DNA from 2 places in the Ketobacter sp. GenoA1 genome. Region 2 is predicted to be linked to the other one. Evidence: predicted binding sites of a transcription regulator. Region 2 holds the regulator's gene; the other holds the start of a gene.
The links. The regulator sigma-54, encoded in region 2, starts transcription at its own class of promoters, with help from an activator protein. The targets are predictions, from matches to a motif close to ANTGGCATNNANNTTGCTNT.
Positions count from the first base shown of each region.

Region 1: the regulator sigma-54 is predicted to act here: its motif matches at 3,947-3,966, upstream of D9N13_RS00680 (sigma 54-interacting transcriptional regulator).

Region 1 is NZ_RCHM01000007.1:146,784-154,340, reverse strand. Features, by position in the region: gene D9N13_RS00705 (metallophosphoesterase family protein) at 1-36, shown strand, start outside; gene cynS (cyanase) at 97-531, opposite strand; gene D9N13_RS00695 (ABC transporter ATP-binding protein) at 552-1,460, opposite strand; gene ntrB (nitrate ABC transporter permease) at 1,471-2,301, opposite strand; gene D9N13_RS00685 (CmpA/NrtA family ABC transporter substrate-binding protein) at 2,301-3,680, opposite strand; gene D9N13_RS00680 (sigma 54-interacting transcriptional regulator) at 4,004-5,926, shown strand; gene D9N13_RS00675 (peptidylprolyl isomerase) at 5,923-6,393, opposite strand; gene D9N13_RS00670 (DUF1569 domain-containing protein) at 6,596-7,174, opposite strand; gene D9N13_RS00665 (magnesium transporter CorA family protein) at 7,314-7,557, shown strand, end outside.
Region 2 is NZ_RCHM01000009.1:367,663-375,219, reverse strand. Features, by position in the region: gene D9N13_RS03085 (KdsC family phosphatase) at 1-339, shown strand, start outside; gene lptC (LPS export ABC transporter periplasmic protein LptC) at 336-908, shown strand; gene lptA (lipopolysaccharide transport periplasmic protein LptA) at 889-1,461, shown strand; gene lptB (LPS export ABC transporter ATP-binding protein) at 1,458-2,183, shown strand; gene D9N13_RS03065 (RNA polymerase factor sigma-54) at 2,370-3,992, shown strand; gene hpf (ribosome hibernation-promoting factor, HPF/YfiA family) at 4,088-4,375, shown strand; gene ptsN (PTS IIA-like nitrogen regulatory protein PtsN) at 4,396-4,848, shown strand; gene rapZ (RNase adapter RapZ) at 4,845-5,696, shown strand; gene D9N13_RS03045 (HPr family phosphocarrier protein) at 5,736-6,008, shown strand; gene mgtE (magnesium transporter) at 6,106-7,461, shown strand.

The DNA of each region.
Region 1 (7,557 bases), on a different contig from region 2:
TCACAACTGTACGAGCGATTGACTCAGGGTGCATAAAGCAAAAGGTGCCCGGAAGTACATTGAGGCAACGCCGCTGATCTACTTCCGGGTATTGGTTTACCAGGCTTTGTAAGGTAGGAATTTACCGTTCATGGTAATCACCACCCGATCGCCTTTCGGGTTTTCCTCTTTGTCCACTTCCATGGAAAAATCGATGGCGCTCATGATGCCGTCACCGAATTTTTCCTGAATGACTTCCTTCAAGGTTTCGCCATAGACGCCGACAATTTCGTACAGCCGATAGATCAACGGGTCGGTGGGTACAGCCTGATCCCAGATCTTGGTGGGATACTTCTGCAACTCGGTACTGATTTCAGGCCCCAACCCCAACACCTCACACAGCGCGTCGGCGCTTTCCTTGGGCATGCTGTTCATGCCCATGCAGGCGGATGTGGTCCAGACCGGCGACATGCCAACGGCCTTGCCGATTTCTTCCCAGGTCATCCCTTTACTTTCTTTGGCAGCGATAATGGTTTTTGCCACTTCACTCATGACGGTTCTCCTGATATTACTTATTGATTGACTGCATATGGGTGAGCGTTGCGATCGTTGTCGGTTGTGGTAGCCGGTGCCGACGACGAGGTAATGGCGGATAGAGGATTGACCTCTTTCGGCTTGCCGGATGAGTTATCCGGTTTTTCGGCCGATCGGTTCACCAGAAAATCCACCAGGTAATTGCGCAGCTGGTAGTAGCCGGGCTGTTGAAAAATGGTGTTACGTTGCCGTGGCCGTGGAATATCCACCTTAACCGATTCGGCGATGGCGGCGTTGGGGCCGTTGGACATAACGAAAATACGATCAGACAGCAGTATGGCCTCATCCACATCGTGGGTGATCATAAACACGGTCTGCTGGGTTTCACTCCAGATCTTCACCAGTTCCTCCTGGATCACACCACGGGTCAGCGCGTCCAGCGCGCCGAAGGGTTCATCCAACAGCAGCAGTTCCGGCTGGGTGGCAAAGGCCCGGGCAATACTGACCCGTTGGCGCATACCGCCGGATAGTTCGGACGGTTTGCGCTGCAGCGCATGTTCCAACCCCACCATGCTGAGAAAGCGGGTGCTGTGCTCGCGCACCTTGTTTTTGCTCCAGTCCGGCCAACGGGCTTTCACCCCAAACTCAACATTGCTGAGGCTGGACAGCCAGGGCAGCAGGCTGTAGTTCTGAAACACCACGCCACGTTCCAGGCTGGGCCCTTTGACTTCCTTGCCATTCATCACCACGGCACCGGCAGTGGGATCATCCAGCCCCGCCAGGGTGTTTAAGATAGTGGATTTGCCGCAGCCGGAGTGGCCGATGATGCAAACAAATTCACCTTTGTTGAGGTTGAAATTAACGTTGTCATAAACGGTAAAGTCGTTACCCTCTTTGGTTGGATACACTTTGGCTAAGCCGCTGACTTCCAGAAATGCATTCGACATATGGCTCCCCTTATTCGTTGTATTCAACCAGCTTCTGCGCACTGGACAGTGCCAGATCCAGCAACATGCCCACGCAGCCGATCATCAGAATGGAAAAGATCACGCTGTTCAGATCCAGGTTGTTCCATTCGTTCCAGACGTAGTAGCCGATGCCGGTACCGCCCACCAGCATTTCAGCGGCCACGATCACCAGCCAGGCGATGCCGATGGAGATTCTCATGCCGGTGAGAATGGTGGGCGCCGCCGCCGGCAGTATCACCAGGAAGGCAGTACGCAGGGATGACAGTTCGTGCGTGCGGGCCACGTTGATCCAGTCTTCCCGCACATTGGCCACGCCAAACGCGGTGTTGATCAGCATGGGCCAGATCGAACAGATGAAAATCACAAAGATGGCGGACGTTTCGGAATCCTGAATGATGAACAGGGCCAACGGCATCCAGGCCAGCGGAGAAATGGGCCGCAGGATCTGGATAAACGGATTCAGCGCGTTGTACATCAATGGCGACATGCCCACCACAAAACCCACCGGAATGGCAATCAGGGCTGCCAGCACATAGCCGGTCAGCACCCGATACAATGAATAGGCCAGTTGAATGCCGATCCCCTTGTCGTTGGGGCCTTTGTCATAAAAAGGATCACTGAGTTCATTCCAGGCATGCACCAGCACGTCCGAGGGTGGAGGCACGCGGGCCTCCTGGTCGGCACCGCCCATCAGCATTTCGTACTCCGTCATCTCCGTGGATTTCTCCGGCACGTCACTGGAGGCTTCCCAAATACCGAACAACAGTACCGCGATGACGATCGACAACAGAGCCGCACGAAATGGCATGGACTGAATCATCAGGCTCTCCCTATGGCAAAACTCTTCACGTACTCATCGGGTTTGGTGTAATCAAACTCCTTACCCATGATGGTGTAGTTGGCGTAGGTTTTGTCCGGCGCGGAATAACCCAGATCTTTCATGATCTTTTCGCAGTCGGAGGCCAGATACACCTGCTCGGCCACGGTCTTGTAATCCACATCGCCCTCTATGTAGCCCCAGCGTTTCATCTGCGTCAGAATCCACACCGCCATGGAGTGCCAGGGGAACGGGTCGAAGTCGATTCGATCCGGTACATCCTGTATGGAACCCAGGCCATCGGCGTAGCGGCCGGTGAGTACCTGTTGAATCACCGGTACCGGTTGGTTGAGGTAATTCTTCGGTGCAATGGCCTCTGAAATTTCCTTGCGGTTGTCCGGGTTCGACGAGTATTGGGTGGCGTCCACAATGGCTTTCAGCAATGCGCCGTAGGTGTTGGGGTTGGTTTCGGCAAACGCCTTGCTGCAGGCAAATGCGCAGCAGGGGTGGCCTTCCCAGATATCTTTGGTGAGGGTGTGAATAAAGCCGACTTTCTCCCACACCGCGCGCTGGTTAAACGGATCCGGAGAGAGGTAACCATCCAGATTGCCGGCGCGCAGATTGGCCACCATTTCCGGTGGTGGTACCACGCGAATCTGAATGTCCTTGTCCGGGTCCAGGCCGTGTTCTGCCACATAATAACGCAGCAGGAAGTTATGCATGGAATAGTCAAAGGGCACACCAAACTTGAAACCTTTCCATTGCTTGGGATCCCGTTTGTCCTTGTGATCCACATGCAGCACGATGGCCTGGCCGTTGATGTTTTCAACGGCGGGCATGATGTAGGGCTCAGCGGTAGAGCCGGCGCCCAGGGTCATGGCCAGCGGCATGGGGGTCAGCATGTGGGAGGCATCGTATTCGTTGGCCAGTGATTTGTCCCGCGCCACGGCCCAGCCTGCGGTTTTGATCACATCCACATCCAGGCCGTATTTGGAATAGAACCCCAGCGGGTGGGCCATGATGATGGGGGTGGCGCAGGTGATGGGCACAAAGCCCACATTGAGTTTGGTTTTCTCCAGTTTGCCCATGGATTCCTTGAGGGCGGCCTTGGCTTCATTGAGGGGAAAAAACGTCGACAGCATGGCCGCGGCGGTACCGCCGCCCAGCAGCCCCATAAATTGACGCCGGCTGACATCGCTTTGATTAAACACCGCCCGGACCACGGCATTCTCGATGGCCCGATCCATCATGTCTTCTGAGGTGGTGGGCAAATTGTTGTCTGGCTCGGTGATGGCGTTGCTGCATTTCTGGCAGCTGCACCCTGCTTCATGGGTCAGGCTGGTTTTTGGATCGTATGGATTTCCAAGACTTTTCACGGTCATCGCTGACTCTCCCCCGGAGTAGTTGTTGTAGCGGTGCAGGGTTGCGTTGGTCTGCACCACGGCGGAACAGAAAATGGATCGCTCGCAGACCCTGTTGGTGTCGGGCCTCAAGTTAGCAGTGATAAGGCATGGTCTGTGCCAACCTGTTTCAGCTGTAGCCAACTGCAGATAAATCAGAGGGTTAGGTTATTGCTCGGGTGTCCTGAATCGGTTACGCAAATGCGTAATTTATGCTTATGCGTAATTTATTTTTACGAAACTTCGTAAATGGCACGGGGCTTGATTGCGCTGTTTGCTATCAGCAAATTGCAACGGTAAGGGGTATGAACGCACAAGCAGAGTTATTGTTTCGGGGCCTGGATGCCAGCGATATGGCGGTGATGTGCATTGATCCCGTGGCCGATCAGGTGCTGGAATGCAATGCCACCTTGTCGGATCTGTGTGGTTTCACCCAGGATCAGATTCTGTCGCTGCCGGTGTCCATTTTGTTCGCCAATCAGTTTCCCAGCCTGGTGGCGTTCAGTCAGGCCTGCATAGAAAAAAAGAACAGCTACACCAACGAGCTGAGCCTGATCTGTGCCGACGACACTACCCGGTCGGTGGAGGTGTATGGCTCTGTGTTTGAAGATCAGGGCCGGGTGCTGTTGCTGTTTACGCTGTTCGATACCCATTACTGCCACAAGCTGCGGCTTGATGCGGATGCCACCCGTTACCACCGTGGTGGTTTGATGGAATGGAAGCGCATTGAGGAAGTGTTTTCCGAGTTCGAACGGGAGAACCAACTGATCCTGAATGCCGCGGGGGAGGGCATCTATGGTGTAAATACCGAAGGCGTTACCACCTTTGTGAATCCCGCCGGGGAAAAAATGCTGGGATACGCGGCAGCCGAACTGGTGGGGCGTAATGCCCATGAATGCATTCACCACAGTCATGAGGATGGTTCCTGCTATCAGATGCAGGGTTGCCCGATTTACGCTGCGTTTCACGATGGCATCGTGCATCAGGTGGGGGATGAAGTCTTTTGGCGCAAGGATGGTTCATCGTTTCCCGTGGAGTACACCAGTACGCCCATCGAAGACCAGGGCCGGGTGGTGGGCGCCGTGGTGATTTTCCGTGATGTCAGTGAGCGGCGGGAGGCGGATCGGCGCTTGCGGGCCGCCCTGTCGGAAGTGGAAAGCCTGAAGCGGCGTCTGGAGCTGGAAAACGCCTACCTGCAGGAGGAGATCCGATCGGAACATAATTACCGGGAAATAGTTGGCCGCAGCGATGCCATCCGCAACACCATTGCCCAGATTGAACTGGTGGCACCCACCGACGCCAATGTGCTGATTACCGGTGAATCCGGTACCGGCAAGGAGCTGTTGGCCCGTGCCATTCATGAAGCCAGTGATCGCCGCAACCGGCCCTTGATTCGGGTCAATTGCGCGGCCATTCCCCGGGATTTGTTTGAGAGTGAATTCTTTGGTCATGTGAAAGGGGCCTTTACCGGGGCCACCAGTGACCGCATCGGCCGTTTCGAGCTGGCCGATGGCGGCACCCTGTTTCTGGATGAGGTGGGCGAGATTCCGCTGGAGTTACAGGGCAAGCTGCTGCGGGTGTTGCAGGAAAAACAATTCGAGCGCGTGGGTGATACCCAGACCCGGGGTGTGGATGTGCGGGTGATCGCCGCCACCAACCGGGATCTGAAGGCCGATGTCAGCGCGCACCAGTTTCGTGAGGATCTGTATTTCCGCCTGAATGTGTTCCCCATTGAGTCCGCGCCCCTGCGCCAGCGCAGTGAGGATATTCCGCTGTTGGCGACCCATTTCATCGAGAAGGTCTGTCGCAAGTTCAATAAACCCGTGCTGCCCATGTCGTTGGCGGACGTGCGCAAATTACAGACCTATAATTGGCCCGGCAATATTCGTGAACTGGAAAACATGATCGAGCGGGCGGTGATTGTATCCGGTACCGGCAAGCTGCGAATCGATATTCCTGAATTGAATCAATCGTTACTGCAGTCCGATGAGCAGGCGCAGGATCATCGGGCGGAGTCTGCTTTTTTGGTGCAGACAGAGGATGAGCGGCGCGCCAACGAGCGTGCCAACCTGATCAGTGCGCTCAAACAATGTGGGGGCAAGGTAGCCGGCAGGGATGGCGCGGCCCGTTTACTGGGGGTAAAGCCCACCACGTTGTATTCCCGTATCCAGCGTTGGCGCATCGACACTCACGCCTACAAACCTCAGCGTGCAACACTGTCACGCTAAAGGTGGGGGCCTTCCGCCAGCTCTTGCGCGGTGGCGTCACGCACGTTGCGTATCTCCGCGCTGAACAGCAATGTCTGTCCGGCATAGGCATGATTGCCATCCACTGTGATGGTGGTGTCATCCAGGGCCACGATGCGTACCGGCACCGGGCCGTCTTCGGTTTCTGCTGTGATCTGCATGCCCGGCGCCAGATCCTGATCCGCATCCAGCAGTTGGCGTGGCAGGGTTTGCAGCAGCGTTTCGTCCCGTACACCGTAACCAAATTGCGGCTCTATCCGTGCCTGCACTTGATCGCCAACCTTCTTGCCCGCCAGCGCCTGCTCAAAGCCCGCCGGTATCTGTTGCCGGCCATGAATATACAGCATGGGAAGAACCCCTGCCGTGGTTTCCAGAATCTCGCCATCCAGGTTGCGGATGGTAATGTGCAGAGAGACCAGCTTGTCGTTTGCAATGGTTTCGATTGTCATACAGGGTGCGTGGGCATGGATGGTCTTATGGAGGTTAAACCGTAACACAAAAGCGGCTGATAAATGCAGAACTAAAAATCCAATAAACCTAAAAAAAAGGAGCGATTGCTCGCCCCTTGGATGCACCGCATTTATTTAGCACTGCATTTGGCTTGTATCTGTTTCCATCTGTGTTCCGTGCGGCTTTCTACGCCGCTGGAATTCAGTATGTCAGGCTGGAGAAATGGTCCGCCATATGGAAGGCGTTGGCCAGCTCCCACTCCGCATAAGTCAGATTGCCGTAGGCAAAATGAGGGAAAGTTTCACCGGTGAAGTTCTGGAAATCAGAAATGGCGTTACGAATCCGGGTAAAGGCTTCCGGCAGCGGGCCGTCGTCAGCAATCTCCGGGCCGGGCACCGGTGCAGTAAGATCATGGCTCATGTACCCTTGCGCCTTAAAGGCCTGGAAGCCGATGTATTGCACAGCCTGTACGGCGGGTGGATCGGTTTCCGGGAAACCGAACATGGCGCCTTCACAGGTTTTTGCCAGGTGATTGAGCACTTTGTACAGTGTCCACTCCTGTTGCATTTCCAACGTGTCCAGATTGTTTTCGATCAGGGCCAGCTCGATCAGGGCGTCGTTCAGGCTGTCGAAGCGCAGGGCGCGGCCATTATTGCTGCAACCGGTCAGTGAACCCAGGCCCGCGGCGGCGGCCACCCCAACGGAAAGGCGCAAAAAACTTTTCCGGCTCATTTTGGTAGGCGCGTGCTGATCTCCTAACTCATTGTTTTTATTGTTCATATCTCACTCTCTACATGCGTGGTCAAATTGGGTAAGAACAGTTGTGACAGCTCTAACGATGGATTATAAAGGTGACACAGAACAAAAATCGCCCGTCCATAGGGATGGGACGGATTAATAGATCTAAAAGGCGTAACCAATGATTCGGACTCAATACCTGAAAGGTGACCAACTGCAAACCGGCGGCAAGGAGCAGATCGAGATATGGCGGCAGCAAGGGGGGGCCATCTGGGTTGATATTGAGGGCGAGGAAGAACTGGCGGAGCAGGCCTTGCTGGACCAGTTGGAGTGCCATCCCCTGGCGGTACAGGATGCCCAGCGCCATCGCCATCCACCCAAGTTTGAGGATTTTGGTAATAACACCTTTGTTATCTATCGTGGTT
Region 2 (7,557 bases):
ACCTCAGAACTGGTAAACCGCCGTGCCCGGGATCTAAAAATCGACAAACTGATCCAGGGCCGGGAAGATAAAAAAGCGGCCTTGCAGGAATTAATGGCGCAGGAGAACCTCAGCGCGGAACAAGTGGCTTACATGGGCGACGACCTGCCGGATCTGGGCGCCATCCGGGCCGCCGGCCTGGGTGTCACCGTGGCCGACGCCATGCCCGTTATCAAGCAATACGCTGACATTATCACCGCGGCCAAGGGTGGAGACGGCGCCGTCAGGGAATTCTGTGATTGGTTGATGCAGACCCAAGGCACACTGCAGGGGGTTCTGGAGCCCTATTTACAGTCATGAAGCAACAATCGCAGCTGATCCTCACCAGTTTCCTGCTGGCACTACTTGCGCTGGGGGCTTTTGCGTACACCAAATGGGATCAGTGGTTTCAACCCGACACCAAAGTCAACAATGAATACGAACAACCGGATATGGTGGCCATTTCACTGGAGCAGCAAAGCTTTGATGAACTGGGTAAGCGGGAATTTGTGTTGCATGCCGAATCCATGCTGCAGTACATCGCCAGCAATCGAAATATTATGGTCAAACCCATCATCACTTTTTTTGGGGAACAGGAAGCGTCATGGCAAACCAGTGCCGCCAGCGCCACCTCAGATAACGAAGCCAATAAGCTGCATTTATCGGGCAACGTCACCATTGTGCAGCAAGGGGTAAGGGAAGCCGCTGTGCTGGAAACCGAAACCCTGGAACTTTACCCGAGGCGATCCTATGCCTCCACGGACGACAAGGTCATCATTCGGCAAACCGGGGTCTACATTGAAGCGGTCGGCTTGAACGCCGATCTGAACGAGAATCGAATCACTCTACGGCAAAACGTCACCAGCATTTATGAACCTGCTAAGTCTTAAAGCGTTACTCTGCATAATAACGTTCGCCTTCGCATCCAGCGCTGCCCGGGCGCTGGACAGTGATCGGCTGCAACCCTTGAAAATTGTGGCGGACACTGCCCTGATCGACGAAAAAGACGGCACTGCCACCTATACAGGCAACGTTGTACTGACCCAGGGCACCCTGCGCATTGCAGCGGAATCACTCAAGATCAAAACGGAGTTGGGTAAAGTGGACGTGGTCATGGCAGTGGGCGAGCCGGCGCTGTTTTCTCAGGTTCCGGAGCCCAACCAGGCAGAGGTCATCGCCAAAGCCAAAAAGATCGATTACCTGGTAAGGGATCAGAAACTGCTGCTGAAAATCAAAGCATCTATTGTGCAGGGCGAGAACATCTTCCGCGGTGAAGAAATCGTTTATGAAATCCAGAGCCAGCGCCTGCAGGCGGTGGGACAAACCGGAGAGGTCAAGCCCGGCAGTATCAAAGGCCGGGTGGAGATGATATTGCCCGCCGCGACAGATCCTGCCCCGAATGCGCCCAGCCCTGACGAGACGGAGGCAGCGCCGTCACAATGAGCCGTCTTACCGCCTCCAATCTCGCTAAAAGTTACAAAGGCCGTGCCGTGGTGGAAGACGTTTCCATTACCATTGAAAGCGGACAAATCGTGGGGTTGCTCGGCCCCAATGGGGCCGGTAAAACCACCTGTTTCTACATGATCATTGGCATCGTGCCCCAGGACAAGGGGCGCATCGTTATCGACGATACTGAAATCACCCATCTGCCCATGCACGGACGGGCCGCCAAAGGCATCGGCTACCTGCCCCAGGAAGCCTCCATTTTTCGCCGCTTGAAAGTCCGGGAAAACATCATGGCGATACTTGAGACCCGCAAGGACCTGACCCGCAAACAGCGGCAAAGCAAACTGGAAGAGCTGCTGGCTGAGTTTCACATCGGACACATCGCCGATTCACTGGGCATGGCCCTGTCCGGTGGTGAGCGCCGCCGCGTCGAGATTGCCCGCGCTCTGGCCACTGACCCGGCCTTCATTCTGCTGGATGAACCCTTCGCCGGGGTCGACCCCATTTCCGTGGCAGACATCAAGCAAATCATCAGCCACCTGCGTGATCGTGGGCTGGGCGTACTCATCACGGACCACAATGTGCGGGACACTCTGGACATTTGCGAGAAGGCTTTTATCGTCAGCGAAGGGCACATCATTGCTGAAGGTGAGCCCTCACTTATCCTGCAAAACCAGAAAGTCCGCGATGTTTATCTGGGTAACCAGTTCCATATGTAAAAGTTCTAAGCAATTTCAGGCATGTAAATTGCTTTGCAGCGTCACTGCTCTTACAATTAAACCCAAGCGGTTCTATTTCGGCACCAATAAACTGTTGAAATTAGGTCACTATTTGACTGCCTGGAATACAGCAATCCGATGCTGTACAGATGTCTCCGGTCGTTGCAGAAGTTGAATTAGGTATCAATGAAACCAACCTTACAGCTCAAAATTGGTCAACACCTCACCATGACGCCGCAGCTGCAGCAGGCAATTCGCCTATTGCAGCTCTCCACTCTGGATCTTCAAACCGAAATCCAGGAAGCGCTGGAATCCAACCCCCTCCTGGATGTGGATGAATCTTCCCCGGACAACGACAGCAACGATTCCGGTAACGGACAGAGTGACAGCACCAGCAAAACCGACAACGACCAGAATCTCGATTTTTCAAAATCCCAAGATACCCAGGACACCCAATCCAGCAACAACAACGCCGATGACTCGTCGGTGGATCTGGAAGGCAAGGAGATGCCCAACGAACTGCCCGTGGACAGTGACTGGGATACCATGTTCGATGGTGCCGCAGGCCCCTCGTCCAGTGGCGGCAGCTTTGACGATGACGATTTTGACTACGACAGCCGCAACACGGCGCCCGAATCCATTTACGACAACCTTATGTGGCAACTGAATCTGACCCCCATGTCAGACATGGACCGGATGATTGCCATGGCCATCATTGAAGGCATCAACCCCAAGGGCTATCTCACCCAGTCCGTGGAGGAAATCCGCGATGGTGTGCTGGCGCAACAGGACGTGGTGGCCGACCTGGTCAGATTACAGCAGGAAGAACTGCAGGCCATGGACATCCAGTTACAGCCGGATGACGATGATGATGGCCTACCCGTATCCCTGGAAGAGGTGCTGGCTGTATTGCACCGGGTTCAGCAGTTCGACCCCCCCGGAGTGGCCGCCCGTGACCTGCGGGAATGCCTGCTGATTCAGCTCAAACAACTGCCCCGGGATGAACCCCACCGGGATGATGCCATCATGGTGGTGGAGATGTTTCTGGATGCGCTGGGTGCCCGCGATTTCGCCACCATCATGCGCAAGGGCAAACTGTCCGAGGCCCGACTGAAAAGCGCCATTGCGTTGATCCAGACCCTGAACCCTTATCCGGGCAGCAGCGTCGAAACCGATGATACCCAGTATGTCATCCCGGATGTCATTGTGAGTAAGGACAAAGGCCGCTGGAAAGTGGAGTTGAACCCGGAAGCCACCCCGCGCCTCAGGGTCAACAGCAGCTACGCATCCATGATCCAGCGTGCGGACAACAGCAGCGACAACACCTTCCTGAAAAACAATCTGCAGGAAGCCCGTTGGTTTATCAAAAGCTTACAAAGCCGCAACGAAACCCTGCTTAAAGTAGCCACCAAAATAGTGGAATATCAGATAGGGTTTCTCGAACAGGGGGAGGAAGCCATGAAACCACTGGTGCTGCACGATATTGCAGAAGCGGTCGGCATGCATGAATCCACCATTTCCCGGGTCACCACGCAGAAGTTCATGCACACCCCAAGGGGTATATTTGAGCTCAAGTACTTCTTCTCCAGTCATGTCAGCACCGGTTCCGGCGGCGAATGCTCCTCCACCGCCATTCGCGCCATCATCAAAAAGCTGATCGCGGCAGAAAATCCCAAAAAACCATTGAGCGACAGTAAAATTGCCAACATACTGGAAGAACAGGATATCAAGGTTGCCCGGCGCACCATTGCGAAATATCGCGAAGCCATGATGATCCCGCCGTCCAACGAAAGGAAACGATTGGTTTAACTGTTGGTCACAGTTATATAAGCGTAAACACCAGACCACTGCCAACATCAGGCTTTGGTCGCAGTAACATCTAAACCACGATTAAGGAGTGGCCTATGCAAATCAATATCAGCGGACATCACGTAGAAGTTACCGACTCCATGAAGGACTACGTTGCCGATAAGATGCAGAAACTGGAACGCCATACCGACGACATCACCAGCATCCAGGCGATTCTCAGTGTAGAGAAAAACCGCCAGAAAGCAGAAGCCAAAATCCACGTAAAAGGCGCTGATTTATTTGCCAACGCCGAATCCGAAGACATGTACGCCGCCATTGATATGATGACCGACAAGCTGGACCGACAGGTGCTGAAGCACAAGGAAAAAATGAAAAGCTGGTAACTGAAGGTTATTGATAACGTATGGAACTTGCTGAAATCATCAGTCCGCAACGGGTCTTTGAAGACGTTCCCGGCGGCAGCAAAAAGAAAGTTCTGGAAACCGCTGCTGGGCTGATCGCCCAGCAGTGCCCGGAGCTTGACCCCAATGAACTTTTTGACAACCTTATCTCGCGGGAGAAGCTGGGCAGTACCGGTTTAGGTAAAGGCATCGCTATCCCCCACTGCCGGGCCAATCACTGCAGTAACGCCATTGGCGCGTTTATCAAATTGGAGAGCGGCGTGGACTTCGATTCCATCGACCATGAGCCGGTGGACATGCTGTTTGTTTTACTGGTGCCGCAGGATGCTCACGAGGAGCACCTGAACATCCTTTCCAAAATCGCCACCCTATTCAATGATGACAACCGTCGCAAAACATTGCGTGCGGCCCACTCCACCGACAGTATTTATGACGCACTGGTGACACCGGTATGAAATTAGTGGTAATCAGCGGTCGCTCCGGATCAGGAAAAACCACTGCATTACACGTTCTGGAAGACATCGGCTACTACTGCGTTGACAACCTTCCCGTTACCCTGCTGCGGGATCTGATGAGTGAACTGGCAACACGGTCTTCGCCCAAAATTGAAGAAGTCGCCATCGGCATCGATGCGCGCAACAGCGTGACCCAACTTGAGAAGCTACCCAACGTGCTGCGGGAATTGACCGCAGATGGTGTCGAAAGCCAGGTTATCTATCTGGACGCAGGCGATGAAACACTGGTCAAACGCTTCAGCGAAACCCGCCGCAAACACCCTATCAGCAACGACACCAACACCCTGAAAGAAGCCATCGACCGGGAACGGGAAATGCTGAATCCGGTGGCTGCCAGCGCCAGCCTGATTATTGATACCAGCAATCTCACCCTGCACGAACTGCGCGACCAAATCAAAATCCGGGTAACCCACTCGCAGGAAGGCATGGCGATATTGTTCCAGTCCTTTGGCTTTAAGAATGGAATACCCAGTGATGCCGACCTGGTGTTTGATGTGCGCTGTCTCCCCAATCCGCACTGGATAACCCAGTTGCGCAGTCAAACCGGATTGGACGAAGGTGTCCAGAACTTCCTGCGGGGCCATCCTCCCGTACAGGAGATGGTGGACGATCTGACCGCTTATCTGGAAAAATGGTTACCCCGCTTTGCCGCCAATAACCGCAGCTATATGACCGTGTCCATTGGCTGCACCGGTGGCCAGCATCGTTCGGTGTACATTACCGAACAACTCAGTGAGTATTTCAAATCCCGCTTTAGCAATGTCCAGGCTAGACATCGAGACTTATAAGCTGGTTTAATCAAACCTGCAGTATTGGTGTGAGTCACTATGAAACTGGAAAAATCCATAACCATAATCAATAAGCTGGGATTGCACGCACGTGCTGCCTCCAAACTGGTGGGAACCGCATCCCGCTATGAAAGCCAGATTCTGCTGAATCGAAACGGCCAGCAGGCCGATGCCAAAAGCATCATGTCCATTTTGATGCTGGCGGCCAGTCAGGGCACTGAATTGCAGGTAACGGTGAACGGAGCCGATGCCGAAGAGGCCTGGCACAATATCGAAACATTGATCAATAACCGCTTTGACGAAGCCGAATAGATAGCAACTGGCCATCTTCAGCGCATCTCGTTAGAATGCTGCACCGCTATCGCGGTGGCATTCATCCCCCTGTCCAAGTCAAGCTGAGAGGTGATCTGTGGCAAAATCCCAAACCAGCCATGAAACGCAAGATCAGCTGCATACTTTTCTACACGCACTGGACAGCGGTGCCTTTGATGAAATCCGCCGAATGCTGCGGGGCATGTCACCGGCGGAGATCGCCAAGCTTATCGAATCCTCCCCCCTGCGCGCCCGCAACCTGCTTTGGCAGCTGATCGACAAGGAAGATGAAGGCGAAGTTCTGCAGTACGTCAATGAAGAACTGGCCGCCTATTTTCTGCGCCACCGTAATACGGAAGACATCCTGAGTCTGGTGGAAGGCTTTGACGCCGACGACTTCGCTGACTTGTTACAGGAACTGCCCCACGCGGTGATGCGCCAGGTGCTGGATTCGCTGGACGATCAGAACCGTTACCGCATCGAAACCATTCTGGCCTACCCGGAAGACACTGCCGGCGGCCTGATGGATACGGACATCATCACCATCCGCCCGGATATTTCCCTGGACGTGGTACTGCGGTACCTGCGGCGGCACGAATCTCTGCCCGACACCACCGACAACCTGCATGTGGTGAACCGCACGGGGCAGTTTGTGGGCATTCTGCCCCTGACAAAATTGCTGATCAAGGACCCGGGCATGAGCGTGCGCGAGGCCATGAATTCCGCCAAGGCCATCCCCGCCACCACGTCAGCCCGTGATGTGGCGCAAATGTTCGAGCGCGAGGATTTGGTCACCGCCCCGGTGGTGGATGATAACGGTGTGCTGCTGGGCCGCATCACCATCGATGATGTGGTGGACGTGATTCTGGAAGGGGCCGATCACTCCCTAATGAGCATGGCGGGGATGGATGAGGATGAAGACACCTTTGCACCGGTCTGGAAAACCACCCGCCGCCGGGCCGTCTGGTTGGGCATCAACCTGCTGACCGCCTTTCTTGCCTCCTATATGATCGGCCTGTTTGAAGGCACTCTGGAAAAAGTGGTGGCCCTGGCGGTATTGATGCCCATCGTCGCCAGCATGGGAGGCATTGCTGGCAACCAGACCCTGACCCTGGTGATTCGGGGCATGGCTTTGGGTCACGTGGGCACCGCCAACGCCCGCTGGCTGTTAACCAAGGAAATCTCCGTGGGTTTTCTCAATGGCATCCTCTGGTCGGCAGTGGTCGGCGCCATCGCCGCCACTTGGTTCAACGATTTGTTGCTGGGCGGCGTGCTGGCGGCCGCCATGATCATCAACCTCTTGGTCGCCGCTCTGGCGGGCGCTTCCCTGCCGATGTTACTGGACAAAGCAGGCATCGACCCCGCGCTGTCCGGCGGCGTTATACTGACCACGGTCACCGATGTGGTTGGTTTCTGTTCGTTTTTGGGCTTGGCCACGCTCTATTACGCCTGAACCCGGCAGGCCCAGAACCATGGCTCAACATCATTGATAGAAGCTATTGATTCGATAGAAAAAACAACTCACAAGCCCGCGCGGACCTCTGACAAA